Linked DNA regions of Polymorphobacter megasporae. The protein of the gene in region 1 interacts with the protein of each later gene in a pairwise test. Links are inferred from orthologs where the notes say so. Each region holds a gene or a part of one and is shown in the gene's direction. Other genes may lie near its edges.

Region 1 (14,810 bases):
CGCGGCTCAGGTCTGCGGGAAGGTGTACTGCGCCTTGTCGCCGTCGGGTGCGCAATGGTGCTTCGCCAGCAGTTTGTCGCGGTAGGCCAGCCGGTCGTTGACCGTCGCCGCCGGGTCGAGCCGCGCATAATCATCCATGTAGCGCGTGATCGCAGTCAGCCGCGCCGTGTCGTCGGCGAGCTTTTCGGGGCAGACGAATGTCCGGTCGAGGCTGCGCTGCTGCGGCAGCGTCAGCGCGACAAGAACGAGTGCGGTCGATACCGTCAGCATTGATCTTCCCCGTTTTCGCGAAAAGACGCCGCCGGTCCGAGGACCGGCGGCGACAAGGTCAGGCCGTAACTGCCGTGGCTACGCGGCGACGCATCGCGGCACCGACAAAGCCGAAGCCGGCGATCAACAGCGCCCACGTCGACGGTTCGGGAACGGTGTTGAGATAGTTCTGCAGGATCTGCGAGCTCTTCATCTGGTAATTGGGATTGGCCAGAATATTCGTCGTCAGGTTCCAGCCCATCGCGTCGAAGATCGCAAGGTCCTGGCTGGTAACGATGCCTTCCTGGCACAGGCCGCCGGTCGGATCGAGGATGCCGACCTGCGGTTCCAGCAGTACGGTGCAATGGACGCCGTCATGGATTCGCGCACCTTCACGCCAATGCGACGTCTGATAGCCGTCCGGCCCGGCCGAGAAACCGGCATTGCCTTCGAACTCGGTCGCGCCGCCGTCGATCGAGAAGTACGGCTTGCCGCCCCACGTGTTGTTCCAGGCGCCGTCCTTGTAGCGGAACATATCGATGTTGGTCGGACGCGAGTTGAGCGTGGTGTTGGTGCCGACCGCGCTGGTGAAGCCGAGCGCGTGACCCATCTCGTGGACCGCGACGGCGACGAAGTCCGACGACACCGTGGCGAAGCCATTGCGCGTATCGAAATCGAACGGCCGCGCGCTGTTGAACTTGATCGTCGCGTCGATCGTGGTGGGCAACCCGGTGTAAAGGCCGAGCGCCTTCTCGACGGTGTTGTTGAGGACGACGGTCGTGCTCGAGAAATTCGGCAGGTTCGCGACGACACTGGCATCGAGCGCGGTGGTCGCGTCGGCGGTCAGCGCGGTCTTCCAAGCGGCAGTCGTCTTGCTGCTCGATGCGCTCGACGTCGAACCGAGCGTGGTCGACGCGAACCCGATCGACGTGAAGCCGACGTTGAAGGTCAGCGTGACGTTGTCGCTGAACATCGACTCCCAGTAATTCGCGGCGGCGCGAAAGCCAGTGTAGGCTGCGGTGCCGTCTTCGACGCCGCCGGTATTGATCAGATTGATCGTCAAGGCGGACGCGCTCGTCGCCGCCAGGCTGCCGAGAATGGCAGCCGCAAGCAGAGTTTGTCGGTGTATCTTCATGTTCAGTGACCCCTGTTTAGCCGCGGGTTGCCCGTGATCCGCGACTGTCACGACACTGAAATGAAACGTTATACCGTACAATCGAAAGGTGGTTTCGCCTTAATAACCTTAATTTATGTGTTATATTAGCAACATAGTAATACCGAATGGCGACTATTGCGACCTATCGTCGCATGAGCGGGTGGTAGAGCTAGGCGGGGTAGTCAGCCCGTAAGGACGGCAGGTGACCGAGCGGGTCGACCCTATTTGACCGTGTCGACAGCGGCGAGAACCGCTTCGACCGATGGGCGAATTTTGTAGCCGTCCTCAGCAAGCTTGGCGCGGATCACGCCCTTGGTGTCGATGACGAAGATCGCCGGGCGCGGCACGCCGAAGGCGAAGCTATCGGGGGCGTATTGCGGGTCGCGCAGCTTCCACGCGTCGATCGTCTTCGATCCCGGGTCGGACAAAAGGGTGAAGCCGATGTCCTGCTTCGCGGCGAAGCCGGTCAGCGTGTCGGGCGCGTCGTAGCTGATCGCGACGAGCGTGTAGCCGCGTTGCGCGAGCGGTGCGGCGGCGGCCTTGAACTCGATCAACTGGTGCTGGCAATACGGGCACCACTTCGCCGAGCGGAAAAACATTAGGACGGTGCCACGCTTGCCGCGGACCGACGCGAGCGACTCCGGCTTACCCGCGGAATCGACGACCGTTGCTGCAAGCGACGGCGCCATGGCTCCAACCGCAGGGCCGATGTCGATGCCAGCGATTGCCGGCATCGCGGCGAGGACGGCAACGATCGCGGTGATCGGCGTGAGCAGGCGCATGGGTAACCCTCCGGTGGACCGGAGTTCTTCGTGCTCGACTGCGTGCGGGTTACAGTTGCGCCGGATGCCGGGCGAAGACCCAGTCGAGATACGCCGCCAGCCGAACCCCGCCTTGTTCGAGGCGGAGGTCGCGGGTCGGGGTCCACGCATAGATATAGTCGAAGCCGAGCTTGATCGGCTCGCCCGGTTTCCCGGCGTCGGGCTTTCCGGCGTCCGACTTGGGCGCTTCAGGATAGATGCGGTCGCGGATCGCGGCGGACTCGCCGATCCATGTCAGCGGGTTCGGATCGCGCCATTTCGCGCGATCGGCGCGGGTGATGCGCGCGTTCAGCCAGTTGGCCATCTCGGTGTACGACAGCTGCTCCTGGTCGATCAGCCGCGAATCCCACACCGCGTGGAGGTTGGTCGGCTCGCGCTGGAAGATGACCTTGACGTCGTTGCCGCCCTTGTCGGTGCCGTTGCCCGCGTGGAGCGGCTGGTGGAGGTCGCCGACGATGTGAATGATGAAGCGCAGCGCGAGCTGCCGGTCGGCGAGCGGCGCGTTGCGGTCGCGGACCGTTGCGGCGAAGCGCTTGAGCGCGGTGACGGCGTCGCCTTCGGGAGGTGCCCCGACCTCGGCATAGGTCTTGCCGGCGGGAACGGTGACATAATGCAACGGCCCCGCCTCCTTCTGCCAGAAGGCGTCGGGGTTCGAGCGTTCGAAGTCGGGCCACGCCGACGCTTCGGCGATGCTCTCGGTGCCGAGGATCGCACGGACGCCGTTGCGCGCGCGATGGCTGATCATCCGCTCGGCGATCGCGCCGATGACACGGTGCCCGGTCTTGCCCCACGCGAATGCGGGCGTGGGGAGAAGGGCGATGGCAGCGGCAAGCAAGATACGCATGCCGCTTCCGTTGCACCCGCGCTGTTGCAGTTTCAAGACGGCCAGCGCGCGCGCCACCAGCGCCGGTCGGCGAGGATCTCGTGCGCGGCATTGTGCCCCGGGGCGCCGGTGACGCCGCCGCCGGGGTGGCTGCCCGCGCCGCACAGGTACAGCCCGCGGACCGGCGCGCGGTAGCTCGCGTTGCCGAGGACCGGGCGCGCCGACCAGAGTTGGTCCATCCCCATGCTGCCATGGAAGATGTCACCGCCGGTCAGCCCGAACTTGCGCTCGAGGTCGGGCGGCGACAGCGCGGTCGACGCGATGATGCTGGCGCGGAAGTTCGGCGCGGCCTTGGTCACGGTGTCGATGATCGAGTCGGCGGCGGCGGCGCGCTCGTCGTCCCAGCTCCGGCCATCGGGCAGGACCGGGGCGAACTGCTGTGCGAACAGGCTGGCGACGTGCATCCCCGGCGGCGCGAGTCCCGGATCGACCGTCGACGGGATCGTCATCTCGACGATCGGTTCGCGCGACCAGCCGTGCGCCCGGGCGTCGGTGAAGGCGCGGTCCATATAGTCGAGGCTCGGCGCGATGATGATGCCGCTGCGGTGGTGCTCGCCGGGGCCGGGGAGCGTGGTGAAGTCGGGCAGTTCGCGCAGCGCGACGTTCATCCGGAAGCTGCCCGAGCCGTAGCGCGTTCCGGCGATGCGGCGGCGGAAGGCGGGGGTCAGGTCGGCAGGGTCGACGAGCTTTTCGAACAGCAGTTTCGGGGTGACGTTGGCGACGACGATCTTCGCCGCGATCTCCTCGCCCGACACCAGGCGGACCCCGGTCGCACGGCCGCCGCTCGTCAGCACCCGCGCGACCGGAGCGTCGAGGACGATCTCGACCCCGGCGTCCGTGCACGCCGCGGCCATCGCCTGGGTGATCGCCCCCATCCCGCCGACCGCGTGGCCCCACGCGCCCTTGACGCCGTTGACCTCGCCGAAGACGTGGTGAAGCAGGACGTACGCCGACCCCGGCGTGTCGGGGCTGGCGTAGTTGCCGACGACCGCATCGAAGCCGAAGGCCGCTTTGACCGGGGCGCTCTCGAACCAGCCGTCGAGGAATTGCCGCGCACTCTGGGTAAACAGTGCGAGGACATCGCGCTGCGCCTCGATCCCCAGCCGCGCCGCCCCGCGCCCTTGTGCTGCCATTGCCAACAGCGCGCGCAAGCCGCCGCCCGCGTTCGGCGGGGTGGTCAGCGCGAGGTGGCGGAGGACGTCGGCGACGGCTTCGAGCGCGGCGTAGTAAGCGGGGAGGGCGGCGGCGTCGGCGGCGGAGAAGCGCGCGAACTCGGCCTGCGTCCGCGCCAGCCCGCCGCCGACCTTGAGATGGTTGCTGCCGGGCAACGGCAGGAAGTTCGCAAGGTCGCGCGAAACCACGCGGTAGCCGTGCGCCGGCAGGTCCATGTCGGCGACGATCTTCGGGCGGAGCAGGCTGACGGTGTAGCTCGCGACCGAATTGCGGAAGCCGGGGGCGAACTCCTCGGTCACCGCCGCGCCGCCGACGACCCCGCGCGCCTCGACGACGCGCACCTTCATCCCAGCGCGGGCGAGGTAGAAAGCGGCGACGAGGCCGTTGTGGCCGCCGCCGATGATGACTGCATCGAGCATCACACGCTCCTACACAATACTGTCATCCCCGCGAAAGCGGGGACCCATAGTCACGACCGGCGGTGACCTTGGGTCCTCGCTTTCGCGGGGATGACAGGTTGATTGAAGCGATGACGGCGCGTGGAGTTGACCCTAACGCCGCACCTTCGTACCCCATCGCCGATGACAACCCCCCGCACCCTGTATGCCAAGATCTGGGACGACCATGTCGTCGAACAGCGCGACGACGGCACCGCGCTGATCTGGATCGACCGCCATCTGATCCACGAGGTGACGACCCCGCAGGCATTCGAGGGACTCCGGCTTGCCGGGCGCGCGGTCCATCGCCCCGACCTGACGCTCGCGGTGCCCGATCATAATGTCCCGACCAACCACCGGTTCGAGCCGATCGTCGACCCGCAGTCGGCGTTGCAGGTCGAAACGCTGACCGCCAATTGCGCCGAGTTCGGGGTCGAGCTGATCGAATTGAACGCCGCCGCGCAGGGCATCGTCCACGTCATCGGGCCCGAGCAGGGGTTCACCTTGCCCGGCACGACCCTCGTCTGCGGCGACAGCCACACCGCGACGCATGGCGCGCTCGGGGCATTGGCATTCGGCATCGGCACGAGCGAGGTCGAGCACGTCTTCGCCACCCAGACGCTCCTGCTCAAGCAGTCGAGCTCGATGGAGGTCCGCGTCACCGGAACGCTCGGCTTCTCGATTTCGGCGAAGGACGTCGCGCTGGCGATCGTCGGCGCGCTCGGCACTGCCGGGGGGACCGGGTCGGTCATCGAATATACCGGCGAGGTCATCGACGCGCTGAGCATCGAGGGCCGGATGACGGTGTGCAACATGGCGATCGAGGCGGGTGCGCGCGCCGGGCTCGTCGCCCCCGACGCCAAGGTGTTCGAGTATCTGCGCGGCCGCCCGCGGTCGCCGACCGGAGCCGCGTGGGACGCCGCCGTCGCGTATTGGCGGACGCTGCCGAGTGATCGCGGCGCCGCCTACGACCGCGTCGTCGTCATCGACGGCGAAGCGATCGCGCCGCTGGTAACGTGGGGGACGAGCCCCGAGGACGTCGTCGCGATCACCGGGGTCGTCCCGTCACCCGACAGCTTCGCCGACGCCGGCAAGCGCCTCGCCGCGGCGAAGTCGCTCGATTACATGGGCCTCGCGGCGGGGACACGGCTCGAGGATGTCGTCGTCGAGAATATCTTCATCGGCAGCTGCACCAACAGCCGGATCGAGGACCTTCGCGCCGCCGCCGCGGTCGCAAAGGGGCGTCACGTCGCCAGCGGCATCCGCCAGGCGCTCGTCGTGCCGGGGTCGGGGCTGGTCAAGCTTCAGGCCGAAGCCGAGGGGCTCGACCGCATCTTCATCGAGGCGGGGTTCGACTGGCGCGCGCCCGGCTGCTCGATGTGCCTCGGCATGAACCCCGACAAGGTCCCGGCGGGTGAGCGCTGCGCCTCGACGAGCAACCGCAACTTCGTCGGCCGCCAGGGTCCCGGCGCACGGACGCATCTGTTGTCGCCCGCGATGGCGGCGGCGGCGGCGGTCACCGGCCATCTCACCGACGTCCGCGAGTTGATGGGCTGATGCAACCGTTCCACACCGTCACCGGTATCGCCGTCCCGTTCGGCGCGGAGAATGTCGACACCGACGTCATCATCCCGTCGCGCTTTCTCAAGACCGTGACGCGGTCGGGGCTCGGCGCGGGGGCGTTCGACGTCATCCGCAGCGACCCCGGCAACATCTTCGACTCGGCCCGCAACACGGGCGCGCCGATCCTGATCGCGGGCGACAACTTCGGCTGCGGGTCGAGCCGCGAACACGCGCCATGGGCGCTCGCCGACATGGGCTTCCGCGTCGTCATCGCACCGAGCTTCGCCGATATCTTCAGCGGCAATTCGTACAAGAACGGACTGGTGCTGGTCGAACTGCCGCAGGAGCAGATCGACCGGCTGATGGTCGTCGCCGCCGATGCCGACATCACCGTCGACCTCGAAAACCAGGTCGTCACGACCGGCTATCAGGACCGCTTCACCTTCGCCGTCGACCCGTTCCGCAAGGCCGCCCTGCTGTCGGGGCAGGACGAGATCGGCCTGACGCTGACGATGGCCCCGGCGATCGCGCGCTACGAGGCGCGGCTGGCGAGCGAGCGCCCGTGGCTCGCGGGGGCAGCAACGCGTTAACAGATCGACAAGTCCTCAAAATCCTATTCTGAATAATTTTCATTACGTGTAAGTAACATATGTAGTTGACTTGCGAACGACGCTGATGGAGTCATCATGGCATGATTCAGCTCGCCTATCGCAGTACCAGCATCGTCGACGACGGCTCGTCGACTTTTTTCATTACGCTCGCCGAAATCGTCGAGAAATCGCTGATTAACAACGCAAAGCGGAAGATTACCGGCGTCCTGGCCTTTAATTCCGGGCGATTCGTGCAAATCCTGGAGGGCGCCGCGAGCGACGTCGATCCGATGCTTGCCACAATCACGACCGATCGGCGCCACTCCGGCATCCATATCATGTCGCGTCAGTCGGTCGGCGCGCGGTCGTTCGGGGCGTGGTCGATGGCATTCGTCGGGGGCGGCACCAGCGCTGGGACGATCATGAACCTGCTCGCCGAATGCGATCCGTCGTCGGACGCGTATCGCACGGCGATCGGGGGCCTCGCGAAATGTATCGGCTAAGGCGCAATTAAGTCCGGACGGCGCGCGTCCGGCTTGGCGAAGCGCCGTCGCCTCGGCTACGGGGGCACGATGACCAAGACCCTGCTCCTCCTCCCCGGCGACGGGATCGGCCCCGAAGTCACCGCGCAGGCCGCGCGCGTCGTCGACCGGCTCAACACGCATCACGGCCTCGACGTGACGACGGCGACTGCGCGCTTCGGCGGCGCGGCGATCGATGCCGACGGCGTGCCGCTGACCGCAGAGACGCTCGCGCAGGCAAAGGCGTCCGACGCGGTGCTGATGGGCGCGGTCGGCGGGCCGCAATGGGCAAAGCAGGCGTACGACAAGCGTCCCGAGGCAGGGCTGCTGGCACTGCGCGCGGGGATGAACGTCTTCGCCAACCTGCGCCCGGCGAAATGTTTCGCCGCGCTCGCCGACGCGTCGAGCCTCAAGCGCGAGATCGTCGACGGGCTCGACATCCTGTTCGTCCGCGAACTCACCGGCGGGGTCTATTTCGGCGAGCCGCGCGGGATCGAGGATCTCGGCAATGGCGAGCGCCGCGGCGTCAACACCCACGTCTATACGTCGTCTGAAATCCGCCGCGTCGCACGGGTCGCCTTCGACCTCGCCAAGCACCGGAGTCGCCGGGTCGCTTCGGCCGAAAAGGCGAACGTGATGGAAGCGGGGCTGTTGTGGCGTGAGGAGGTGCAGGCGCTCCGCGACGCCGACTATCCGCACATCGACCTGACGCATATCCTCGCCGACAACGCCGCGATGCAGCTGGTCAAGGCGCCGAAGCAGTTCGACATCATTCTCACCGACAATCTGTTCGGCGATATCCTGTCCGACGCGGCGGCGATGCTGACGGGATCGCTCGGCATGCTGCCATCGGCGGCGCTGGGCGAGGCGGGGACGCCGGGGCTGTACGAGCCGATCCACGGCAGCGCGCCCGACATTGCCGGGCAGGGGGTGGCGAACCCGTGTGCGTCGATCCTCAGCCTCGCGATGGGGCTGCGCTACTCGCTCGGGCGGCCCGATCTCGCCGACGCGGTCGAAGCGGCGGTCGCAGCGGCGCTCGATGGCGGTGCGCGGACGCGCGACATCGGCGGGACGCTGGCAACCGCCGCGATGGCCGACGCGGTCCTCGCGCACCTCTAGTCGAGCGCCGCCGCGACCGCGGCAATCGCGCGTGCGATATCGGCGTCGGTCGTTCGCCAGTTAATCACGCAGATCCGCATCGCGCGCTGGCCGCGCCACGTCGTCGCCCCGAACATCGCCTCGCCGCTCGCGTTGATCCGGGCGATGACGGCATCGGTCGCGTCGCCGAACGAGATCAGCGCCTGATTGAGCCCGGGGCCGCCGATCAGCCGCGCGCCGGGGAGCGCGGCGATGCCGTGCGCCAGCGTCGCGGCATGCGCGCAGCAGCGGTCGACGAGCGCTGTGATGCCGTCGCGCCCCAACTCACGCAGCGCCGCATAGACGACGAAACCGCGTGCCCGGCGGCTCCATTCGGGGTTCCAGTCGACCGCCTCGCGTGCATCGCCGCCGACCGGCATGTAGCTCGCCGATACCGTCATCGCGGCGCGGTGCGCGGGGGCGTCGGCAACGACGGCGATTCCGCAGTCGTACGGGATGTTGAGCCATTTGTGCGCGTCGGTCGCCCAGCTGTCGGCGCGTTCGACCCCGTCGACGACCGCGCGGTGCCGTGGCGACGCCTTCGCCCACAAGCCGAACGCGCCGTCGACATGGACCCACGCGCCGGCCGCCTTGGCGCGTGGGATCAGCGTGGCGAAGTCGTCGCACGACCCGATGTTGAGGTCGGCGGCATTGAGCGCGACGATCACCGGGCGGTCGCCCGCGGCGGCGAGAGCGGCGTCGAATGCGGTCAGCAGGATCCGCCCGTCGTCGCCGGTTGCGACAGGCAAGAGCGCCTTCGTGCCGATCCCGAGCAGCCGCAGCGCGCGATCGATCGACAAATGCCGCTGGTCGTTCGCGATCACCATGATCGGCGGCCCCCCGGCGAGACCGTCGGCCTCGACGTCCCAGCCGCGGCCGGCGAGCAGCCGGTGGCGCGCCGCCGCAAGGCAGGTCGCATGCGCCATCTGGCAACCGCTGGTCAGCGCGAACGACGCCGCTGCCGGTAGGCCCAGCACGTCCTTGAGCCAATTCCCAGCGATCTCCTCGACCGCCGACGCGGCCGGGCTGCACGCTGTCAGGCCGGCATTCTGGTCCCATGTCGCGGCAAGCCAGTCGGCGGCGAGCGCCGAGGGGAGGGTGCCGCCGATGACCCAGGCGAAAAACCGACCGCCAGCGCTGCCGGTAATCCCGCCCTCGACGGCGGCAACAAGGTCCGTGATCACCTCGTCCGCAGCGGTTCCGGTATCGCCCAGCCCGATGTCGAGCCGGGCGCGGAGGTCGGCGAGGCTCACCGTTGCCGCGACGGGAGCGGCATCGAGTCCGGTGACATACGCCTTGGCCGCGGTGGCGGCAGCGTCGAGCGCGCGGATCGTCATCGTCTGATCGGTCATCAAAGTCTCCCCCGGAGGCGTATCGCACGGCTGGGCGCTGCGGTCTGGCGCTTTCCGGTTTCCGCGCTCGACTTGCCGATCTGCCTGCGCGTCGCTAAGTCGCGCACCCACAGGAGAACACGAATGGCCTACAACGTCGCCGTCGTCGGCGCGACCGGGAGCGTCGGGCGCGAGATGCTCAACATCCTTGCCGAGCGGCAGTTTCCGATCAAGGAAATCGCTGCGCTCGCGAGCGGGCGCAGCCAGGGCGACATCATCGATTTCGGCGAGGACGGGCGCACGCTCAAGGTGCAGAACCTCGAGCATTTCGACTTCTCCGGCTATGACATCGCGCTGTTCGCGGCAGGGTCGGGCCCGGCGGCGCAATACGCCCCGATCGCCGCCGCCGCCGGGTGCGTGGTCATCGACAATTCGTCGCTGTTCCGCATGGAGCGCGACGTCCCGCTGATCGTGCCCGAGGTCAACCCGACCGCGATCGACGGCTACACCAAGCGCAATATCATCGCGAACCCGAACTGTTCGACTGCACAGATGGTCGTCGCGCTCCAGCCGCTCCACGAGGCGGCGACGATCAAGCGCGTCGTCGTCGCGACCTACCAGTCGGTTTCGGGCGCGGGCAAGGCGGGGATGGACGAGCTGTTCGAACAGACCCGCGCGGTCTTCGTCGGCGACCCCAAGACGCATTCGAAGTTCACCAAGCAGATCGCCTTCAACGTCATCCCGCACATCGACGTCTTCATGCCCGACGGCCAGACCAAGGAAGAATGGAAGATGGTCGCCGAAACCGCGAAGATCATGGGGCAGGACATCAAGGTCGCCGCGACGTGCGTCCGCGTGCCGGTCTTTGTCGGTCACTCCGAAGCGATCTCGATCGAGTTCGAGCGGCCGTTGTCGGCGGCACAGGCGCAGGCGATCCTGCGCGAGGCCCCCGGCGTCATGCTCGTCGATAAGCGCGAAGACGGCGGCTACATCACCCCGCTCGAATGCGTCGGCGAATATGCGACCTACGTCAGCCGCGTCCGCAAGGATCCGACCGTCGAATACGGCCTGCAGCTGTGGTGCGTCGCGGATAATCTCCGCAAGGGTGCGGCGCTCAACGCGGTCCAGATCGCCGAGCTGCTCGGGCGGCGGCACCTGAAAAAGGCGGCTTAGACCCGTCCCGCAGCGTTCGTTTCGCCCGTTCGGGCCCGGGGCAAGGCAGCCGCTTGTCGCCGCTTGACGATTCCGCCCGCTTGAATCGCGGGCGGAATGACAATCCCGCCAAGGGTTTGGCTCCTTTTATTGCGTAAGACGTTTTGGTGACGGCTTCGCTAATCGGCTGCAATTGCGCCGTGCGAGGCTGCTCCGGGTACCGGCGCGTTTTCACCGGTAATTAGCTTAAGAGGTTCCCTCCTTATGATGAAATTCATTTTCGCCGCATCTGCGGCGTTGGCCGCTGCGTCGGCATCGGCCCAGGTCGGTTCGGTCGTCAGCGAGCCGACGCAGGCGTTCAACGGGCCGTACATCGGTATCCAGGGCGGCTGGCAGCAGGATGAGCAGCGGCTCGGGCTCGCGACCGCCGACGGCTCGTTCTACCGCGCGCGCGACCGGACGTCGGGTTTCGCCTATGGCGGACAGATCGGCTACGACTACCGTCTGAGCCCGCACTTCGTCCTCGGTGTCGAGGCGAGCGCGACCGGGCGGACCGGCGATGGCCGGTCGTACGACGGCTATAACAACATCTACGATCTGCGCGTCGGACGGACCTTCAACGGAACCGGCCGCCTTGGTTATCTCGTCAATCCCGGCGGGCTGGTCTACGTCCGCGGCGGCTATTCGAACGCGCGCTTCGACACCGGAAACGGCACCGGATACGATGTCGAGAACCGTGACGGCTACACCGTCGGCGTCGGCTACGAGCAGGCGATCGCCCGCGCGGTGACGGCCCGGGTCGAGTATAACTACTCGGAATACGGCACGCGCAACCTGTACGACGCCTCGTTCGCCAACGAGGGCAACGTCACCAGCAATTACCGCCGCAACGCTGTGACGGCAGGGCTGAACTTCCACTTCTAGTCGACCACGCCGGGGCAGGGAGATCCTGCCCCGGCACGCTTCGATTGCCGGTGTCCAAGCCGGAGCGTATCGAACGCGCATGAGCAATGACCCGACCAAGACCGCCGTGCCGGCGCAGACCTTTGCTTCGTTCGACGGGCAGGCGATCGTATGGCGCGAGGTCGGGGAGGGGCGGCCCGTCGTCCTGCTCCACGGGCTGTTCAGCGACGCGGTTACCAACTGGATCAGGTTCGGCACCGCCGCGACGATCGCCGCCGCCGGGTTCCGTGTCATCATGCCCGATTTCCGCGGGCACGGGCTGAGTGCCAAGCCGCACGACGCCGCTGCGTACCCGGTCGACGTCCTGTCGCGCGATGTCGAGGCGCTCGTCGCGCACCTCGGGCTGACCGACTTCGACCTCGGCGGCTATTCGCTCGGCAGCCGGACCGCGGTGCGCTTGATGGTTCGTGGGATGCGTCCGCGCCGCGTGGTCCTCGCCGGGATGGGCCTCGCCGGGTTGATCGAGTCGAACCGGCGGACCGGCTGGTTCCTAAACGTCATCGCCGAGCCCGACAGCTTCGCGCGCGGCACCCCCGGCTGGCTCGCGGTCCAGTTCATGAAGACCAACAAGATCGACGGTGAGGCGGTGTCGCACCTCCTCCGCGCGCAGGCGGAAACGTCGATCGACGCGATCCGCGCGCTGGCGACCCCGGCGCTGGTGGTGTGCGGTGCCGCCGATCAGGACAATGGCTCGGCCCCCGATCTCGCGGCGGCGCTGCCTAACGCACACTATAACGAGATCCCGGGGACGCACATGAGTTCGGTCACGATGCCCAACCTCGGCGCTGCGATCGCCGCGTTCGTGGCGCAGGAAAGTCCCGCTTAATTACCGATTGTCATCCCCGCGAAGGCGGGGACCGAAGGTCACCACTGGCAGGGACTTTGGGTCCCCGCTTTCACGGGGATGACGTCGAAATGATAACCTAGCCCCGCAGCACGCCGCCAACCTTCGCCGCGGCGGCGACGATCTTCGCCGAGATCGCGTCGATGTCGGCATCGGTGAAGCTGCGCTCGACCGGCTGGAGCGTTACCGTCAACGCAAGGCTGACCTTGTCGTCGAGCGGGAAGCGGTCGAACAGCGCGACGTTGGTGATCGCCACCTTGTCGGCGCCGCGAACGCTCCGCAGCAGCGTCTCTGCGGGCAGATCGGCGGCGACGACGAAGGCGAAGTCGCGGGTTATCGCCTGCAACGGCGGCGGGGTGAACGCCGGGCGCGACCGCTTGCCCGACCGCGCCGCCGGGATCGCATCGAGGTAGATTTCGGCGACCGCGACCGGCTCGCGTGTCGTCGCGACGCGCGGGTGGAGCTCGCCGAAGCTCGCCAGAACCATCTTCGCTCCGAGTGCGAGGCGGCCCGAACGCCCGGGGTGGAACCACGGATCGACGGGCGGCAGGACGCTCAGCCGGTCGACCGGCACCCCGGCGGCGGCGAGCGCGGCGACCGCCTCGGCCTTCGCGTCGAACGCCGAATAAGTCGTCGCCGCGCCGGTCCGCCAGTCGCGCGCGCGCGCGGCACCGGCCATCACGATCGCAGCAGTGGCGTGCTCGCCATCGGCCAGATAGCGCCGCCCGACCTCGAACAGCCGGACGCCCGCCTCGCCGCGGTCGAGGTTGCGCTTCGCCGCCGCGAGCAGCCCGGGGACGAGCGACGGACGCATCGCCGACAGCTCGGACGAGATCGGATTGTCGAGCGTCCACGCCGCGCCGCCGAACGGCTCGGCCTGCGCCGGGGAGACGAAGCTCCATGTCACCGCCTCGTCGAGCCCGCGCGCGGCGAGTGCGCGGCTAAGGCGGCGCTCGATCAATTGCGCCGGGGTCGCGGTCGGGCGGGCGACGCCCTCGGCGCGCGGCAGCGGGGTCGACGGGATATGCGCAAAGCCGTTGATGCGGACGACTTCCTCGACGATATCGGCCTCGCCGTCGATGTCGCGCCGCCACGACGGCACGGCGATGCGCCAGCGCTCGCCGCGCGTCACGCCGAAGCCGAGCCGCGTCAGGATCGCCGCCTGTTCGTCGGTCCCGACCGCGACCCCCGCGAGGGTGCGGGTGCGGTCGGGGCGGTACATCACGGTCTTGTCGGGGACGGGGATGCTGCCGGCGACGACCGCGTCGGACGCCTCGCCGCCGCACAGGTCGAGGACCATCGCGGTCGCGAGGTCGAGGCCGCCGACGAGGAAACCGGGGTCGACACCGCGTTCGAAGCGCGCGCGCGCGTCGCTGCTCAGCCCAAGCTTGCGCCCGGTCGCGCCGATCCGCTCGGGGGCGAAATAGGCGCATTCAATCAGCACGTCGGTCGTCGCCGCCGACACGCCCGACGCCGCCCCGCCCATGATCCCGCCGATGTCGTGGACTTCGCGGTCGTCGGCGATGACGGTCATTGTCGCGTCGAGCGCATAGGTCTTGCCGTTGAGCGCGGCGACGCTTTCGCCCGGCACCGCGCGCCTGGCGGTCAGTCCGCCGGTGACATGCGCGAGGTCGTAGACGTGAAGCGGGCGGCCACGGTCGAAGGTGATGAAATTGGTGATGTCGACAAGCGCCGAGATCGGCTTCTGCCCGATCGCGCGGAGCCGCCGCTGGAGCCAGTCGGGCGAGGGGCCGTTGACGACGCCGCGAACTGCGCGCCCGAGGAACGCCGGGCAGCTGTCAGGATCGTCGGTGCGGATTTCGACCGGGCAGGGGAAGCAGCCCGCGACCGGCGCGACCGGCGGCGTCCGCAGCGTCCCAATACCGGCGGCGGCGAGGTCGCGCGCGATCCCGGCGACCCCCATGCAATCCTGCCGGTTCGGCGTGATCCCGACCTCGATCACCGGATCGTCGAGCGCTGCCCATGCGGC
Region 2 (14,694 bases), 3.7 Mb from region 1 along the record:
CCTGGACGAAATCGCGCGCGCTGTTGATGCAGTCGAGCGCGATGACCCGCCCGCCGCGGAGATAGATCAGGCTCCACGACCGCGACTCGGGGGTGCCGCGAACGACGGTGGCGTCGTGGCCGGCGCTCAGCCCGACGGTCTGAAGCTTGAGGTCATACTGGTTCGACCAAAACCACGGCACCGCATGATATGGGCGCGGTGTACCAAGGATCACCCCGGCAACGACCTTCGCCTGGTCGATCGCGTTCTGCACCGATTCGAGCCGAATGCCGGCGCCGTCGGCGAAGGCGTTGGCGTGATGGGCACAGTCGCCGATCGCGAAGATGTCGGGCAGCGAGGTGCGGTTATGGTCGTCGACCTCGACGCCGTTGTGCGTCACCGCCCCGGCGGCAGCGAGCGCCGCGACCGATGGGACGAGGCCGATGCCGACGATGACGACACCGGCCGGAATCGTGCCGCCGGTCGTGCGGACCCCGGTGACGTGCGCGGTCCCCTCAAACGCCTCGATCCCCGCGCCGAGGCGGACGTCGACGCCGTGGGCGCGGTGCTCGGCCTCGTAGAAGCGCGACACGGGTTCGCCGGCGACGCGCGCAAGGACGCGGTCGAGCGCCTCGAGGATCGTCACGCGCTTGCGCGTCTTCGACAGCACCGCGGCGGCTTCGAGGCCGATATAGCCGCCGCCGACGATGACGACGTCGTCGGTCCGCGCGAGATCGGCGGTCAGCGCGTCGACGTCGGCGCGGCTTCGGATCGAGTGCACGCCCGCGAGCGTGCCGCCCGGGACCGGCAGCGCGCGGGCATGGCCCCCCGCCGCCCAGATGAGTTTGCCGTAGCCCATCGTCGAGCCCGATGCTGTCGCCACGCAATGTCGAACAGGGTCGACCGCGGTGACGTGCTGGCCGGGGAGGAGGGTGACGTTGCGCTCGCGCCAGAATGCCTGCGGGCGGAGCGCGAGGCGGTCGGCGGTCTTGTCGCCGGCGAGATAGTCCTTGCTCAGCGGCGGGCGTTCGTACGGCGGGTCGATCTCCTCGCCGACGATGGTGATCGAGCCTGTGAAGCCGCCTTGCCGCAGCGAGATCGCCGCCTGCGCCCCCGCTTGTCCGCCGCCGACGATCAGGACGTCATGGACCAACGGCTAGGCCTCGTCGGCGTAGATGGCGACGCGCGGCGGGGTCGTCGACGTGACCGAGCCGCGGTACATGCCGCTGGTGTTGCACGTCCAGGTCGCGTCGCCGGCGGGGGACATGGCGATGACCCCGCCGGCGCCGCCGACCGCGCCGACCTCGGCGATCAGCGTCCGCGCTGCATCGGCGACGCTCTCGCCGAGCAGCCGGACGCGGGCGCAAAGCTCGTGGGCGACGCCGAGGCGGATGAAGTCCTCGCCCGACCCGGTCGCCGATACCGCGGCGGCGCGGTCGTCGGCGTAGGTGCCCGCGCCGATCAGTGGCGAATCGCCGATCCGGCCCCAGCGCTTGCCAGTGACGCCGCCGGTCGAGGTTGCGGCGGCGACGTGGCCGTGAATGTCGCGGGCGACCGCGCCGACGGTGCCGTATTTCATCGCGCGGTCGAACGTCGTGCCCGCCTCGGCGAACTGGCGCGCGCGTTCAGGGGTGCGGAACCACGCCGGGTCGACCTGCTCAAGCCCGGTGGTCAGCGCGAACGCGTCGGCGCCGATCCCGGCGAGCATGACGTGCGGGGTCTGCTCCATCACCGCGCGGGCGAGCGCGACCGGCGAGCGCGTGCGTGTCACCCGCGCCACCGCCCCGGCGTGGCGGGTGGTGCCCTCCATGATCGCGGCGTCGAGCTCGACCGTGCCGTCGGCGGTGAACACCGCGCCGCGCCCGGCGTTGAATTCGGGCGCATCCTCAAGCGACTGGACCGCCGCCGCGACCGCATCGAGCGCCGTGCCACCGGCAGCGAGGACCGCCGCCCCGGCGTCGAGGGCGGCCGATAGCGCGGCGCGCGCGGCGGCATCAGCCTCGGGTGTCAGGTTGTCGCGGCTCATGCCGCCGGCCCCGCCGTGGATTGCGAGCGACCAGTCGGAGTGAGGAGCAGCGGACATCGGAAAGGGTGGTAGCGGCTGCATCCGGCGGCGGCAATCGGCGACGTATTCGCTGTCCTACAGGCGGCGGTTTACGATACGTTTGCCGAGTCGCCACTGGGCGGCACCTGTTCTTTCTCATCGGTGCACAATCGTCTCGCGTCCTGCAGAAAGGGCGACGCGAAAACACATGCTTTTGTGTGAACTTATTTTGAACTTAGCGCTCCGCGACCCGGCATTGACCCGCAGGGGCTCTCGCGACTATATCGCGCCTCCCGCACGTCGGGTCGGGCCGGGCGGGGTAGCTCAGCTGGTTAGAGCACGGGAATCATAATCCTGGGGTCGGGGGTTCAAGTCCCTCTCCCGCTACCGCCCGACAGGAACGCCGCCGTGACCCCTGGAACGACCGCCGACATCGCGCCGATCCCGCTCAGCCTCGTCGAGACCGACCCGGCAGCGGCCGCAGCGGCATTCGGCGACGCCTTCGGTCGGACCGGGTTCGCGGTCGTGTCCGACCACGGCATCGATGCCGCGCTGATCGACCGCGCGCTTGCCGCTACCAAGGCGTTCTTCGCACTGCCCGAGCCGGTCAAGCGGCGCTACCACATCCCCGGCGGCGGCGGGCAGCGCGGCCTGACGCCGTTCGGCATCGAGACCGCCAAGGGCGCGAGCGCCTCGGATCTCAAGGAATTCTGGCACATGGGGCGCGACCTGCCCCCCGGCGACCCGCTCCGGGCGACGATGCCCGATAACGTCTGGCCGAGCGAGGTCCCCGACTTCCACCCCGCCGTCGCTGCGCTGTTCGCCGCTCTCGACACCGCTGGCGGCCGCGTCCTCCGCGCGATCGCGCTCCACCTCGGGCTCGCGGCGGACTTCTTCGAAGGTCCGACCCATGATGGCAATTCGATCCTGCGGCTGCTGCATTATCCGCCGGTGACCGGCACCCCGGCGGCGGTCCGCGCGGGGGCGCACGAGGATATCAACGTCATCACGCTGTTGCTCGGAGCCGACGAGGCTGGGCTGCAACTGCTCGACCGCACGGGGGTGTGGCGCGACATCGAGGCTCCCGCGGGGACTCTGGTCTGCAACATCGGCGACATGCTCGACCGGCTGACCGGCGGGGCGCTGCCGTCGACGACGCACCGGGTGGTCAATCCAGCTCCCGAGCGGGCCCGCGTCGCGCGCTATTCGACGCCGTTCTTCCTGCACTTCCGGCCCGACTATCTGATCGAGCCGCTGGGTGGGGAGGGGGTTGAGCCGATCACTGCCGACGCCTTCCTGCGGCAGCGGCTTCGCGAAATCGGGTTGATCTAGCGCGAGGACGCGACCTCGGCGTTGCTGCTCATTACGCCGTACGCGACGACCCCACCGGCGACGACACCCGCTGCGATCCCCAGAACCCACACGAGGTTCATTCGGGCGAAACCGCGGCTCGGTCGGTTATGCAACACGGGTCTCCCAAGGACATGGACCCATCGGCGGAGCGGCTCCATCGTTAACCATCAAGCAAAGGTCATGCCAGTTGTTGACTGGTGGGTAAGTCACTGGAGTCGTGCAATGGCGTTCGAACTTTACCGCTCGGGTGTAAAGTCAGCCGACACTTTGGCGTAGGTGGCGGCGACGAAAGTTAGCCCTTCGGGGGGCGCGTTAACCCCAAGTGCGAGGCGGTTGCGTGCCGCCAATGCCGCAGCAAGGTCGCCCGCCGACCAGCGGCCTTCGCCAACGAGCCGCAGGCATCCGACCATTGACCGGACCTGATGGTGGAGGAAAGACCGCGCCGCCGCCGCGATCGTGATGACCGGTCCGTCGCGTTCGACCATCAGCAGGTCGAGCGTCTTGACCGGTGACCGCGCCTGGCAGCGGACCGAGCGGAAGGTGGTGAAGTCATGCCGCCCGACGAGCAGTTGTGCCGCGTCGTGCATCGCCGCCGCGTCGAGCGGGACCGCGACCTGCCACGCCCGCCCGCGGTCGAGCACCAGCGGCGCGCGGCGGTTGACGATACGGTAGCGGTAGCTGCGCCCGATGCAGTCGAAGCGCGCGTGGAACGCGGGGTCGGCGACTTCGCACGCGACGATCGCGACGGGCAGCGGCCGGAGGTGGGCGTTCACTGCCTCCATCAACCGGAAGGCGTCGATCGCCCGCTCGACATCGACATGCGCGACCTGGCCTTCGGCATGGACGCCGGCGTCGGTCCGGCCGCAGCCGGTAACGACGACGGTCTCGCCCGTCGTCTTGAGGATTGCCGCCTCTATCGCGCCCTGGACGCTCGGGCCGTGGTGCTGGCGCTGCCAGCCCATGAACGGGGCGCCGTCATATTCGACGGTCAGCCGGAAGCGGGTCATCCGAGCCGGGTGCCGGTGGGGAGCGGCCAGCCCCCAAGCGCCGTTCCCGGCGCGACTGGCCAACCGTTGAGCAGCGCCGCCGCCGCCATCGCCGGCTTGCCCGCGCGTTGAACAAGAGTCGGGCGGATCGCCCCGGTGCCGCAGGCGATCGTTAGCCGGTCGTCGAGGATCGTACCGGGAGGGCCGTCGCCGTGGACCACGTCCGCCGCAAGGAGCTTGAGCCGCTCGCCGCCGATCTCGATGAACGCGCCGGGGAAGGGGTTGAATGCTCGGATGCCGCGCTCGACTGCGGCGGCGGGGAGCGTCAGGTCGAGTCGCGCCTCGGCCTTGTCGATCTTGGCGGCGTAGGTCGCGCCCTCGGGCTGGACGATCGGCGCCAGCGCATCGAGCCGGGCGAGCGCGTCGACGATCAGCCGGGCACCGATCGCGGCAAGCTCGGCGGTCAGCTCGCCGGCGGTCTTGCGGTCGACCGGGGTCGCCTCGACGAGGAGCATCGGCCCGGTGTCGAGCCCGCGCTCCATGCCCATGATCGTCACGCCGGTCGCCTCGTCACCGGCGAGGATCGCGCGTTGGATCGGCGCGGCACCCCGCCAGCGCGGCAGCAGCGATGCATGGATGTTGAGGCATCCACAGCGCGGCGCATCGAGAACCGCCTGCGGCAGGATCAACCCGTAGGCGGCGACCACGGCGAGGTCGAGATCGAGCGCCGCGAACGCTGCACGGTCGGCATCGTCCTTGAAGTTGACCGGGGTCAGGACCGGAATCCCCAGCGCCTCGGCTCGGAGGTGGACCGGCGAGCGCGTCACCGCCCTGCCGCGCTGCGCCGGGCGCGGCGGCTGAGTATAGACCGCAACGACGTCGTGCCCCGCCGCAACGAGCGCGTCGAGCGCGGGCACGGCGAACGCCGGGGTTCCCATGAAAGCGATCCGCATCGGCGTGGGGCTAGGCGAAGGCGGGGTCGCGCGCAACCACCGACCAGACGGGATCGAACTCATGGACCGCAGCGATGGATGCCGCCCAAGCCTTGTCGATAACGATCGTCGTACTGGCGATCGTCCAGCGGCTGTTGAGATCGGTGAGATAGGCCTCGCCGAATGGCAGGCCGCAGGAGAAGCAAGTGTTGGCGAGATAGGTCCGCCCCTGCAATGTCCTCAATCGGATCGGCCCGCGCTGCTTGTCGCGGGGCAGAGTCGCGAGAACGGCCGCTCTCGGGCCTAAATGGTCACTAAGGTGCGACAGCGCCATGTGGCAGTCGTTGGTCCCGGCGCTGACGACGACGCGCTCGACCGCGCGGTTGAACGCGCCGCATCGCAGGCCGTAACAAGTGACGACGATCCCGCCGACCACGATCTTCGCGGCGACCCTGCTCGGGATGCCGAACTTGAGCCGCCGGTCGAACACCGCCGCGAGGAAGTCCGCAACTGGCAAGCCCTGTACCGTCAGTCCCGCCGCCAGCGTGCCGCGAACCCGAACCGCGGGGACGTCGGGGTCGATCGCGAAGCCAGGTCGCCGGAACAGCCACAAGGCGCGGACCCCGCTCGCGGCGTAGCGCGCCTGTCGTCGCGCGGTCTCGTCGTCGGCCTGCCCCGACCATTGGACCTCGACTGCGACGCGATGCTTCCCCCGCGTCGCCAGCACGTCGGCGCGCCACGGCTCACCGCCGGAAGTGGTTCCCGAAACCTCGGCTTCAGCGGTCCACCCGGCAGCGCGCGCAGCGGTGATCGCCAGCGCCTTGAGGTGAAGATGTTCGGGCGACTCGTCCCCCGAAGCGCAGCCGCCAAGTGCGAAATGCGCAAAGAAGCGCGTGCCGAGGCGCGACGTCTTCAGCGCAACCGGCGACCCGCAACAGTGCATCCGCAGGTGCCGGACATGGCGGTTGGTTGCGGTCAGCGCCGCCCACTCCAGGGGGGACAACGCCACTGCATCGAGGCTGCGATCGGCATCGTCGAGGCAGCGGAGCGGCATCATGCCACCGTAACGACCTGCGGCGCGACGTCGAGAGTTGCCGGACCGCACGTCCCCCGCCATATCGGTTAGCGATGGCCGCTCCCGAAATCGACGCGTTGACTCAGGCGCTCGCCCGCCTGCCGGGGCTCGGCCCGCGTTCGGCTCGGCGCGCGGTGCTCCACCTGCTGAAGCGCCGCGAAACCGCGCTGGTCCCGCTGATCGCCGCGCTGACGACGGTCGAGGCGCGGCTGGCGACGTGCTCGATCTGCGGCAACGTCGACACGCGCGACCCGTGCTCGGTCTGCACCGACCCGCGCCGCGACCAGACCAGCCTGTGCGTCGTCGAGGAGGTTGCCGACCTGTGGGCGCTCGACCGGGCGCGGCTGTTCCCGGGGCGTTACCACGTCCTCGGCGGCCGGCTGTCGGCGCTCGACGGCGTGCGCCCCGAGGACCTCAGCATCGACGCGCTCGTCGGGCGGGTCGCCGGCGGCGGGATCGACGAGGTCGTGCTGGCGATGAACGTCACGCTCGAGGGGCAGACGACGATGCACTTCATCGCCGACCGGCTCGCCAGCCTGCCGGTGCGGGTGACGCAGTTGGCCCACGGCATGCCGGTCGGCGGTGAGCTCGATTATCTCGACGAGGGGACGCTGGCGCAGGCGTTGCGGGCGCGGCGTCCGGTGCAATAGCGCGATTCTTGACCGGCTGGCCGCTCGATCCTATTTCAGCGCCATGACAATCATGCCGATCATCGAAGCCCCCGACCCGCGCCTCCGCGTCATCTCCGAACCTGTCGCCGTGGTCGACGATGCCTTGCGCGCTCTGATGGATGACATGCTCGAGACGATGTACGACGCGCCGGGTATCGGGCTCGCCGCAATTCAGGTCGGCGTGCCGAAGCGCGTGCTGGTGATCGACCTCCAGCGGCCCGGCGAAGTCGTCGAGGAGGGTGTCGAGCCTGCCGACGTCCGCAGCCCGCAATATTTCGTCAATCCCGAGATCGTCTGGGAGTCCGACGAGATCGGCCTGTACAACGAGGGCTGCCTGTCGGTGCCCGAGCTGTACGGCGATGTCGCGCGTCCGCTGCAGGTTCGCGTAAAGTGGCTCGATTACGACGGCGTCGCGCACGAGGAGGAACTCGACGGGCTGATGGCGACGTGCCTCCAGCACGAGATGGATCACCTCGAGGGCATCCTGTTCTTCGACCATCTGTCGAAGCTCAAGCGCGACATGATCGTCAAGAAGCTGACCAAGGCGAAGCGCGGCAAGATCGCGGCTTAGTCGCTCTCGATCCTAAGCCCGGTGGCGGCTGCCGGTGGCGAAGTCGGTCGCGAGCAGCCCGACGAGCATATCCGCGACCGCTGAGGGCGGCTTGAGCGTCGTCTGGTCCTCGCCCGGGAAGGCGCGCGCCCGCATCGTCGTCGCCGTCGCGCCGGGGTCGACGATCGCGACACGCACCGCGCTGACGTTGCGGACTTCCTCGCCATACGTCAGCACGAGGCTATCGAGCGCGGCCTTGGTCGCGGCATAGGTGCCCCAATAGGCGCGCGGAGTCGTCGCCACCGACGAGGTCAACGTCACCAGCCGCCCGGCATCGCTCGCGCGGAGCAACGGGTCGAACGCCCGGATCAGCCGCCAGTTTGCGGTGAGGTTGATCGCGACGACGAAGTCGAAATCCTTGGGCGAAATATGCGGCACCGGGGTTAGGGTGCCGAGGGTCGCCGCGTTGAGGATGAGCATATCGAGCTTGCCCCACCGCGCGTGGAGCGCCGCCGCGAGCCGGTCGACCGCATCGCCATCGGTCAGGTCGAACGGGGCGATCGTCGCGCTTCCGCCTGCCGCGTGGATCCGGTCGTCGACCTCGATCAACCCAGCTTCGGTCCGCGCGGTCAGGATCACATGCGCGCCCGCGGCCGCGAGTGCCTCGGCGGTGGCGGCGCCGATCCCGCGCGATGCGCCGGTGACAAGCGCGAGTTTGCCGGTGAGGGTGGTCATTTAGCTTTCTCCTCCCCTCCCCTTCAGGGGAGGGGCCGGGGGTGGGGAACGAGGGCGCGGCCGATTTCGTCTGCAGCAACGAAGGCCCCACCCCCGGGCCGTCGCAAGCGCGACGTCTCTCGCCCCTCCCCTGAAGGGGAGGGGAAGACGGTCAGATCATCCGCTCCGCCAGCATCGAGAGTTGGTCGGGCACCTCGATGTCCTCCTGGTCGGTCAGCCGGGTCGGGTAATCGCCGGTGAAACACGCGTCGCAGTGCTGCGGGGCCGAGTCGTCGCGCATGTCTTCGCCGAGCGCGCGGTACAGCCCGTCGATCGACAGGAAGGCGAGGCTGTCGACCTTGATGTATTCACGCATCCGCTCGACGTCCATGTTGGCGGCGAGCAGCTTCGAGCGTTCGGGGGTGTCGACGCCGTAATAGCAGCTGTGCCGCGTCGGCGGCGAAGCGATCCGCATATGGACTTCCTCGGCCCCGGCATCGCGGAGCATCTGGACGATCTTGAGGCTGGTCGTGCCGCGGACGATCGAGTCGTCGATCAGGACGATCTTCTTGCCGTCGATCAGCGCGCGGTTGGCATTATGCTTGAGCTTGACGCCGAGGTTGCGGATCTGGTCGCCGGGCTGAATGAATGTCCGCCCGACGTAGTGCGAGCGGATGATACCGAGCTCGAACGGGATGCCCGCTGCCTGGGCAAATCCAATTGCCGCGGGAGTTCCCGAGTCGGGGACGGGGACGACCATGTCGGCGACGCACGGGCTTTCGCGCGCCAGCTCGACGCCAATCTGCTTGCGGACCTGATAGACGCTGCGCCCGTCGACGACCGAATCGGGGCGCGAGAAATAGACGTGCTCGAAAATGCACGGGCGGGGGCGGGTGACACCGAACGGGCGGAGCGAGCGCAGGCCGCGCGCGGTGATGACGATCAGCTCGCCGGGTTCGACCGAGCGCAGGAAGGTCGCGCCAACGACATCGAGCGCGACGGTCTCCGAGGCGAGGATGTACGCGTCGTTGAGCCGGCCGAGGACGAGCGGGCGGACGCCGAGGGGGTCGCGGCAGGCGATCATGCCCTCGCCGGTCAGGCACAGCAGCGAGTAGGCACCCTCGACCTGCTTCAATGCGTCGATGAACTTGTCGAGCAGCGTACGGTAGGTGCTGGTGGCGACGAGGTGAATGATGACCTCGGTGTCGCTCGTCGACTGGAAGATCGACCCGCGCCGGACGAGGTCCTTGCGCAGCTTGACCGCGTTCGAGATGTTGCCGTTGTGACAGATCGCGAACCCGCCCGAGGCGAGTTCAGCGAACAGCGGCTGGACGTTGCGCAGCGCAGTCTCGCCGGTCGTGGCGTAGCGGTTGTGGCCGATCGCGACCTCACCCTTGAGCCGGGCGATGACGTCGTCGGAGTCGAAGTTGCCGGCGACATGCCCCATCGCGCGATGGGTGTGGAAGTCCTTGCTGTCGAAGCTGGTGATGCCGGCGGCTTCCTGCCCGCGATGCTGGAGCGCATGGAGGCCCAGCGCGCACAACGCCGCCGCGCCCTCGGCGCCATAAACGCCGATAACCCCGCATTCCTCGTGGAGATGGTCACCGTCGAAAGGGTCGGTCGTAAAGTCGTCCATCGGGACTCCCCAGGGCGGCAACTTGCGGCGCATATAGGACCGAGTGGCGCATCTGTCTCCCCTTCGCCGTCACTAAAGTGCCACAGGAGCAACGAATTGAGCGACGCGAGCCGCGAAACCGGAACAACCCTCGATCCGCGATGGGACGATCGCGGGCTGATCCAGACGGTGACGACCGACGCCGCGACGGGTGAAGTCCTGATGGTCGCGCATATGAACGCGACCGCGCTCGCCGCGACGCTCGCCACGGGAGAGGCGCATTACTGGAGCCGGTCGCGGCAGGAGATCTGGCACAAGGGCGCGACGTCGGGCAACACGCAGGCGGTGGTCGAGCTGCGGATCGACTGCGACCAGGACGCCTTGTGGCTGCGCGTGACCCCGGCAGGACCGGCGTGCCATACCGGGGAGCGGTCGTGCTTCTACCGCGCCGTGACCGGCGACGGGTCGCTGGCGCGAGACTGAGGCGTCAGGGGACGATCACGAGGAACAGGAACAGCGCGAGGATTGTCAGGTGGACCGCGCCCTGCAGGACCGTCGCCCGGCCGCTGCTCAGCGTCATCGTCGTCACGACGAAGGTCAGCGCGAGGAACACCAGCCCGGTGTCGCCGAGCCCGAGTTCGAGCGGCTGTCCCGTCCATAAGGCGACAGCGGCGACCGCCGGGATCGTCAGCGCGATCGATGCCAGCGCCGAGCCGAGCGCGAGATTGACGCTCGTCTGGAGCCGGTTGATCCGCGCCGCGCGGATCGCCGACACTGCCTCGGGCAGCAGGACGAGCGCGGCGACGATGACGCCAACCGCTGCGGCGGGCTGGGCGACATGCGCCGCGCGCATCGCCGCCTCGAGCTCGGGCGACAGTTTCTTCGCGAGGAGGACGACCGCGCCGAGCGCCACGACCAGGAGCAGTGCGGCAACGCCGGTCGCGGCACCCGATGGCGGCGGCGCGTGCGCGTCGGGGGTGACGTTGCCGCCGACGGGGAGGAAATAATCGCGGTGGCGAACGGTCTGGACGAACAGGAAGACGCCGTAGAGGACGACCGCGACAATCGCGACGAACACCAATTGCGCGGGTGAGTAGACCGGACCTGGCGCGGTGTGGGTGAACTCCGGCAGGACCAGCGCGGCGGTCGCGAGGACGGCGAGCACCGCGAGATACGACGACGCGGCGCGGGCGCGGAACAGCGGTTCACCGAAGCGGATGCCTGCGACGAGCAGGCAGATGCCGAGCACCCCGTTGCACGCCAGCATGACCGCCGCGAACACCGTGTCGCGCGCTAGGCTCGATTCCGCGCCTTTCGCCGACAGCATGATCGAGACGATTAGCGCGACCTCGATCACCGTCACCGCGAGCGCGAGGACAAGGGTACCGAATGGCTCGCCGATCCGGTGCGCGATGACCTCGGCGTGATGAACCGCGGCGAACACCGTTGCGAAAAGGACCGCGCCAAGCACCGCGACCCCCCAGCCCGCGAAGGCGGCCGGCGTGATGAGGGAAAGGCAGAGCCACGCCGTCGCCGGGACCGCCCACGACCAGATCGGGATGACACGCCTCAGGTCGGATGGAACGATCAGGTCGGGCAGGTCGGCATCGGTTGGCATGCCCGCCAGCCTATCCGCGTAAGACACGGCAGCGCAACTCGACGATGACGATATCGCCTTGCGGTTGACGCGCACGTCAACTACATCAAGGCCATGATCGAACCGCCGGTTTTCGCCCATGTCGTCGTGCCGCCGCCGCCGTGCGGAGCGGAGACGTTTACCATCACCGACCTTAGCACGGGGTTCAATGTCACGCCCCGGGCGATCCGCTTCTACGAGGATCAGGGGCTGATCGCGCCGACACGGAATGGCCAGAACCGCGTCTATTCGCGGCGCGACCGCAACCGGCTGGCGTGGATCCTGCGCGCGAAGAACGTCGGCTTCAGCCTTGCCGAAATCCGCGAGATGATCGACCTGTACGACCTTGGCGACGGGCGGGTGCAGCAGCGGCGGGTGACGCTCGAGAAATGCCGTAACCGGATCGCGCTGCTCGCCGAACAAAAGGCAGACATCGACGCGACGATCGACGAACTGCAATCATTTTGTGCGCTGGTCGAAGACGAGCTCGCCAATCCATCCGGCGAGCGCGAGCTCGGCAACCACGAGAACCACATTTAATGCCTAGCTATCGCGCCCCGGTCAAAGACACGCAGTTCGTGCTGAGCGCGGTCGTTGGCCTCGAGAAATACTCGAACCTGCCGGGCTTTGCCGACGCCACCCCCGACGTCGTCCAGGCGATCCTCGAGGAAGGGGCGAAGTTCTGCGAGGGCGTCCTCCAGCCGCTCAATCTCAGCGGTGATCAACAGGGCTGCACGCGCAACGCCGACGGATCGGTGACGACGCCCGCCGGGTTCAAGGCGGCGTACGACCAGTTCGTCGAGGCCGGGTGGGGGACATTGGTCGCCTCGCCCGAATACGGCGGGCAGGGGCTGCCGCATGTCGTTGGCACCGCGATCGCCGAATATCTGTCGAGCGCGAACATGGCGTTCTCGATGTACCCCGGACTCAACGACGGCGCGCAGGCGGCGATCGCCGCGGTCGGGTCCGACGAGCAGAAGCGCAAATATCTGCCGAAGATGGTCGAGGGCCGCTGGACCGGCACGATGAACCTGACCGAGCCGCAGTGCGGAACCGACCTCGGGCTGATCCGCACCCGCGCCGCGCCGCAGGCCGACGGCACCTACGCCGTCACCGGCACCAAGATCTTCATCTCGGCGGGCGAGCACGACCTGTCGGACAATATCATCCACCTCGTGCTGGCGAAGACGACCGGCGCGCCCGACAACGTCAAGGGCATCAGCCTGTTCATCGTGCCCAAGTTCATTGTCGGCGACGACGGCGCACTCGGCGCGCGTAACGGCGTCAAGTGCGGCTCGATCGAGCACAAGATGGGCATCCACGCCAACTCGACGTGCGTGATGAATTACGACGGCGCGACCGGCTATCTGATCGGCGAGGAGAACAAGGGCCTCCGCGCGATGTTCATCATGATGAATGCCGCGCGGCTCGGCGTCGGCGTGCAGGGGCTCGCGCAGGGCGAAGTCGCTTACCAGAACGCCGCGATCTATGCCCGCGACCGCGTTCAGGGCAAGGCGCTGACCGTCGCGGGTTCAGCGACCGTCGCACCGGCTCCCGGCCCCGTCGTCGTCGCGAGCAAGGCCGATCCGATCATCGTCCACGCCGACGTCCGCCGGATGCTGATGGACGGCCGTGCGTTCAACGAGGGCGCGCGTGCGCTGATCCTGTGGGGGGCGCTCCAGGTCGACCTCGCACACAAGGCGGCGACCCCCGACGAACGGCAGGTCGCCGACGACCTGATCGGGCTGCTGACGCCGGTGATCAAGGGCTATTGCACCGACAAGGGCTATGACATCGCAACTGCGTCGCAGCAGGTCTATGGCGGCCACGGCTACATCGCCGAATGGGGCATGGAGCAGTTCGTCCGTGACGCCCGCATCGCCCAGATCTACGAAGGCACCAACGGTATCCAGGCGATGGACCTCGTCGGGCGCAAGCTCGGGATGAACGGCGGCCGGGCGCTGCGGACTTATCTGGGCCTGCTGGCAGAGACCATCACCGACGCCAAGGGCGACGAGCGGCTGGCAAAAATTGCGGGCGGGCTCGAGAAGGCCAGCGGCGAGCTCCAGGCCTCGACGATGTGGCTGATGCAGAATGGGCTGTCGAACCCCGACAACGCCGGGGCGGCGGCGACCGCGTATCTCCACCTGATGGGCATCGTCGCGCTCGGCCAGATGTGGCTGATCATGGCGAAGGCAAGCCACGCAGCGCTCGACGCGGGCGCGAGCGACGCCGCCTTCTACGAGAACAAGCTGATCACCGCGCGCTATTTCGCCGAGCGCTTCTTCCCCGACGCGGGCGCGCTGCGGCGCAAGCTCGAGGCGGGGTCGGAGAGCCTGATGGCGCTGCCCGCCGAAGCTTTCTGATCGACCCACTAGACGCTGCGACAAAATCCTTGGGAGACGAGCCATGGCCGAAGCACTGATTTACGACGCGGTCCGTACCCCGCGCGGCAAGGGCCGCAAGGACGGCAAGCTCCACGAGATCACCCCGATCCAGCTCGCGACGCAGGTGCTCCAGAGCGTCCGCGACCGTACCGGCATCGACACCGCCGACGTCGACGACGTCGTTCTCGGTTGCGTCGCCCCGGTCGGCGAGCAGGGCAGCGACATCGCGCGCGCCGCAGTCCTCAACGCCGATTATGCCGAGTCGGTCGCGGGGGTCCAGATCAACCGCTTCTGCGCGAGCGGGCTCGAAGCGGTCAACATGGCCGCCGCCAAGGTCATCTCGGGCGAGGCGATGTTCGCGATCGGCGGCGGCGTCGAGAGCATGTCGCGCGTGCCGATGGGGGCCGACGGCGGCGCATGGCCGATGGATCCGGCGGTCGCCTACAAGACCTATTTTATGCCGCAGGGCATTGGTGCCGACCTGATCGCGACGAAGTATGGCTTCAGCCGCGCCGACGTCGACGCCTATGCGGTCGAAAGCCAGAAGCGCGCTGCCCGCGCATGGAGCGAAGGCCGCTTCAAGAACTCGGTGATCGGCGTCAAGGACGTGATCGGCGAGATCGTCCTCGACCGCGACGAACATATGCGCCCCGGCACCGACATGCAGTCGCTCGGCGGCCTCAACCCGGCATTCGAGGCGATCGGCGAGGGCATGCCCGGCTTCGACGCGATCGCGCTGCAGAAGTACCCCG

What was found.
Region 2: the proteins of KTC28_RS00590 (region 1) and def interact in binary tests that used the Escherichia coli proteins (3 or more experiments, as listed by UniProt). The link is inferred for Polymorphobacter megasporae from one-to-one orthologs.

Annotation. Positions count from the first base shown.
Region 1 is NZ_CP081848.1:110,115-124,924, reverse strand. The notes cover bases 9,024-12,019. They hold KTC28_RS00590 (aspartate-semialdehyde dehydrogenase), read left to right. Parts: upstream 9,024-10,005; coding sequence 10,006-11,034; downstream 11,035-12,019. Other genes in these bases: KTC28_RS00580 (alpha/beta fold hydrolase), read left to right, coding at 12,017-12,019; KTC28_RS00585 (outer membrane protein), read left to right, coding at 11,278-11,937; KTC28_RS00595 (pyridoxal phosphate-dependent decarboxylase family protein), read right to left, coding at 9,024-9,882. Also shown: KTC28_RS00640 (hypothetical protein), read right to left, coding at 7-270; KTC28_RS22605 (NF038122 family metalloprotease), read right to left, coding at 329-1,384; KTC28_RS00630 (peroxiredoxin family protein), read right to left, coding at 1,627-2,187; KTC28_RS00625 (S1/P1 nuclease), read right to left, coding at 2,237-3,070; KTC28_RS00620 (phytoene desaturase family protein), read right to left, coding at 3,103-4,701; leuC (3-isopropylmalate dehydratase large subunit), read left to right, coding at 4,864-6,276; leuD (3-isopropylmalate dehydratase small subunit), read left to right, coding at 6,276-6,872; KTC28_RS00605 (BLUF domain-containing protein), read left to right, coding at 6,974-7,375; leuB (3-isopropylmalate dehydrogenase), read left to right, coding at 7,445-8,512; more of KTC28_RS00595, read right to left, coding at 8,509-9,023; more of KTC28_RS00580, read left to right, coding at 12,020-12,802; pheT (phenylalanine--tRNA ligase subunit beta), read right to left, coding at 12,900-14,810.
Region 2 is NZ_CP081848.1:3,783,635-3,798,328, reverse strand. What follows is about bases 5,957-8,836. They hold def (peptide deformylase), read left to right. Parts: upstream 5,957-7,062; coding sequence 7,063-7,611; downstream 7,612-8,836. Other genes in these bases: purF (amidophosphoribosyltransferase), read right to left, coding at 8,477-8,836; KTC28_RS17630 (SDR family NAD(P)-dependent oxidoreductase), read right to left, coding at 7,624-8,325; recR (recombination mediator RecR), read left to right, coding at 6,423-7,019; KTC28_RS17645 (competence protein CoiA family protein), read right to left, coding at 5,957-6,351. Also shown: KTC28_RS17675 (NAD(P)/FAD-dependent oxidoreductase), read right to left, coding at 1-1,132; KTC28_RS17670 (isoaspartyl peptidase/L-asparaginase family protein), read right to left, coding at 1,136-2,005; KTC28_RS17660 (isopenicillin N synthase family dioxygenase), read left to right, coding at 2,432-3,355; tRNA pseudouridine(38-40) synthase TruA, read right to left, coding at 3,613-4,383; fmt (methionyl-tRNA formyltransferase), read right to left, coding at 4,380-5,315; more of KTC28_RS17645, read right to left, coding at 5,326-5,956; more of purF, read right to left, coding at 8,837-9,940; hisI (phosphoribosyl-AMP cyclohydrolase), read left to right, coding at 10,037-10,402; KTC28_RS17615 (calcium:cation antiporter), read right to left, coding at 10,407-11,537; KTC28_RS17610 (MerR family transcriptional regulator), read left to right, coding at 11,631-12,095; KTC28_RS17605 (acyl-CoA dehydrogenase C-terminal domain-containing protein), read left to right, coding at 12,095-13,921; KTC28_RS17600 (acetyl-CoA C-acetyltransferase), read left to right, coding at 13,965-14,694. UniProt on the Escherichia coli protein: Removes the formyl group from the N-terminal Met of newly synthesized proteins. Requires at least a dipeptide for an efficient rate of reaction. N-terminal L-methionine is a prerequisite for activity but the enzyme has broad specificity at other positions.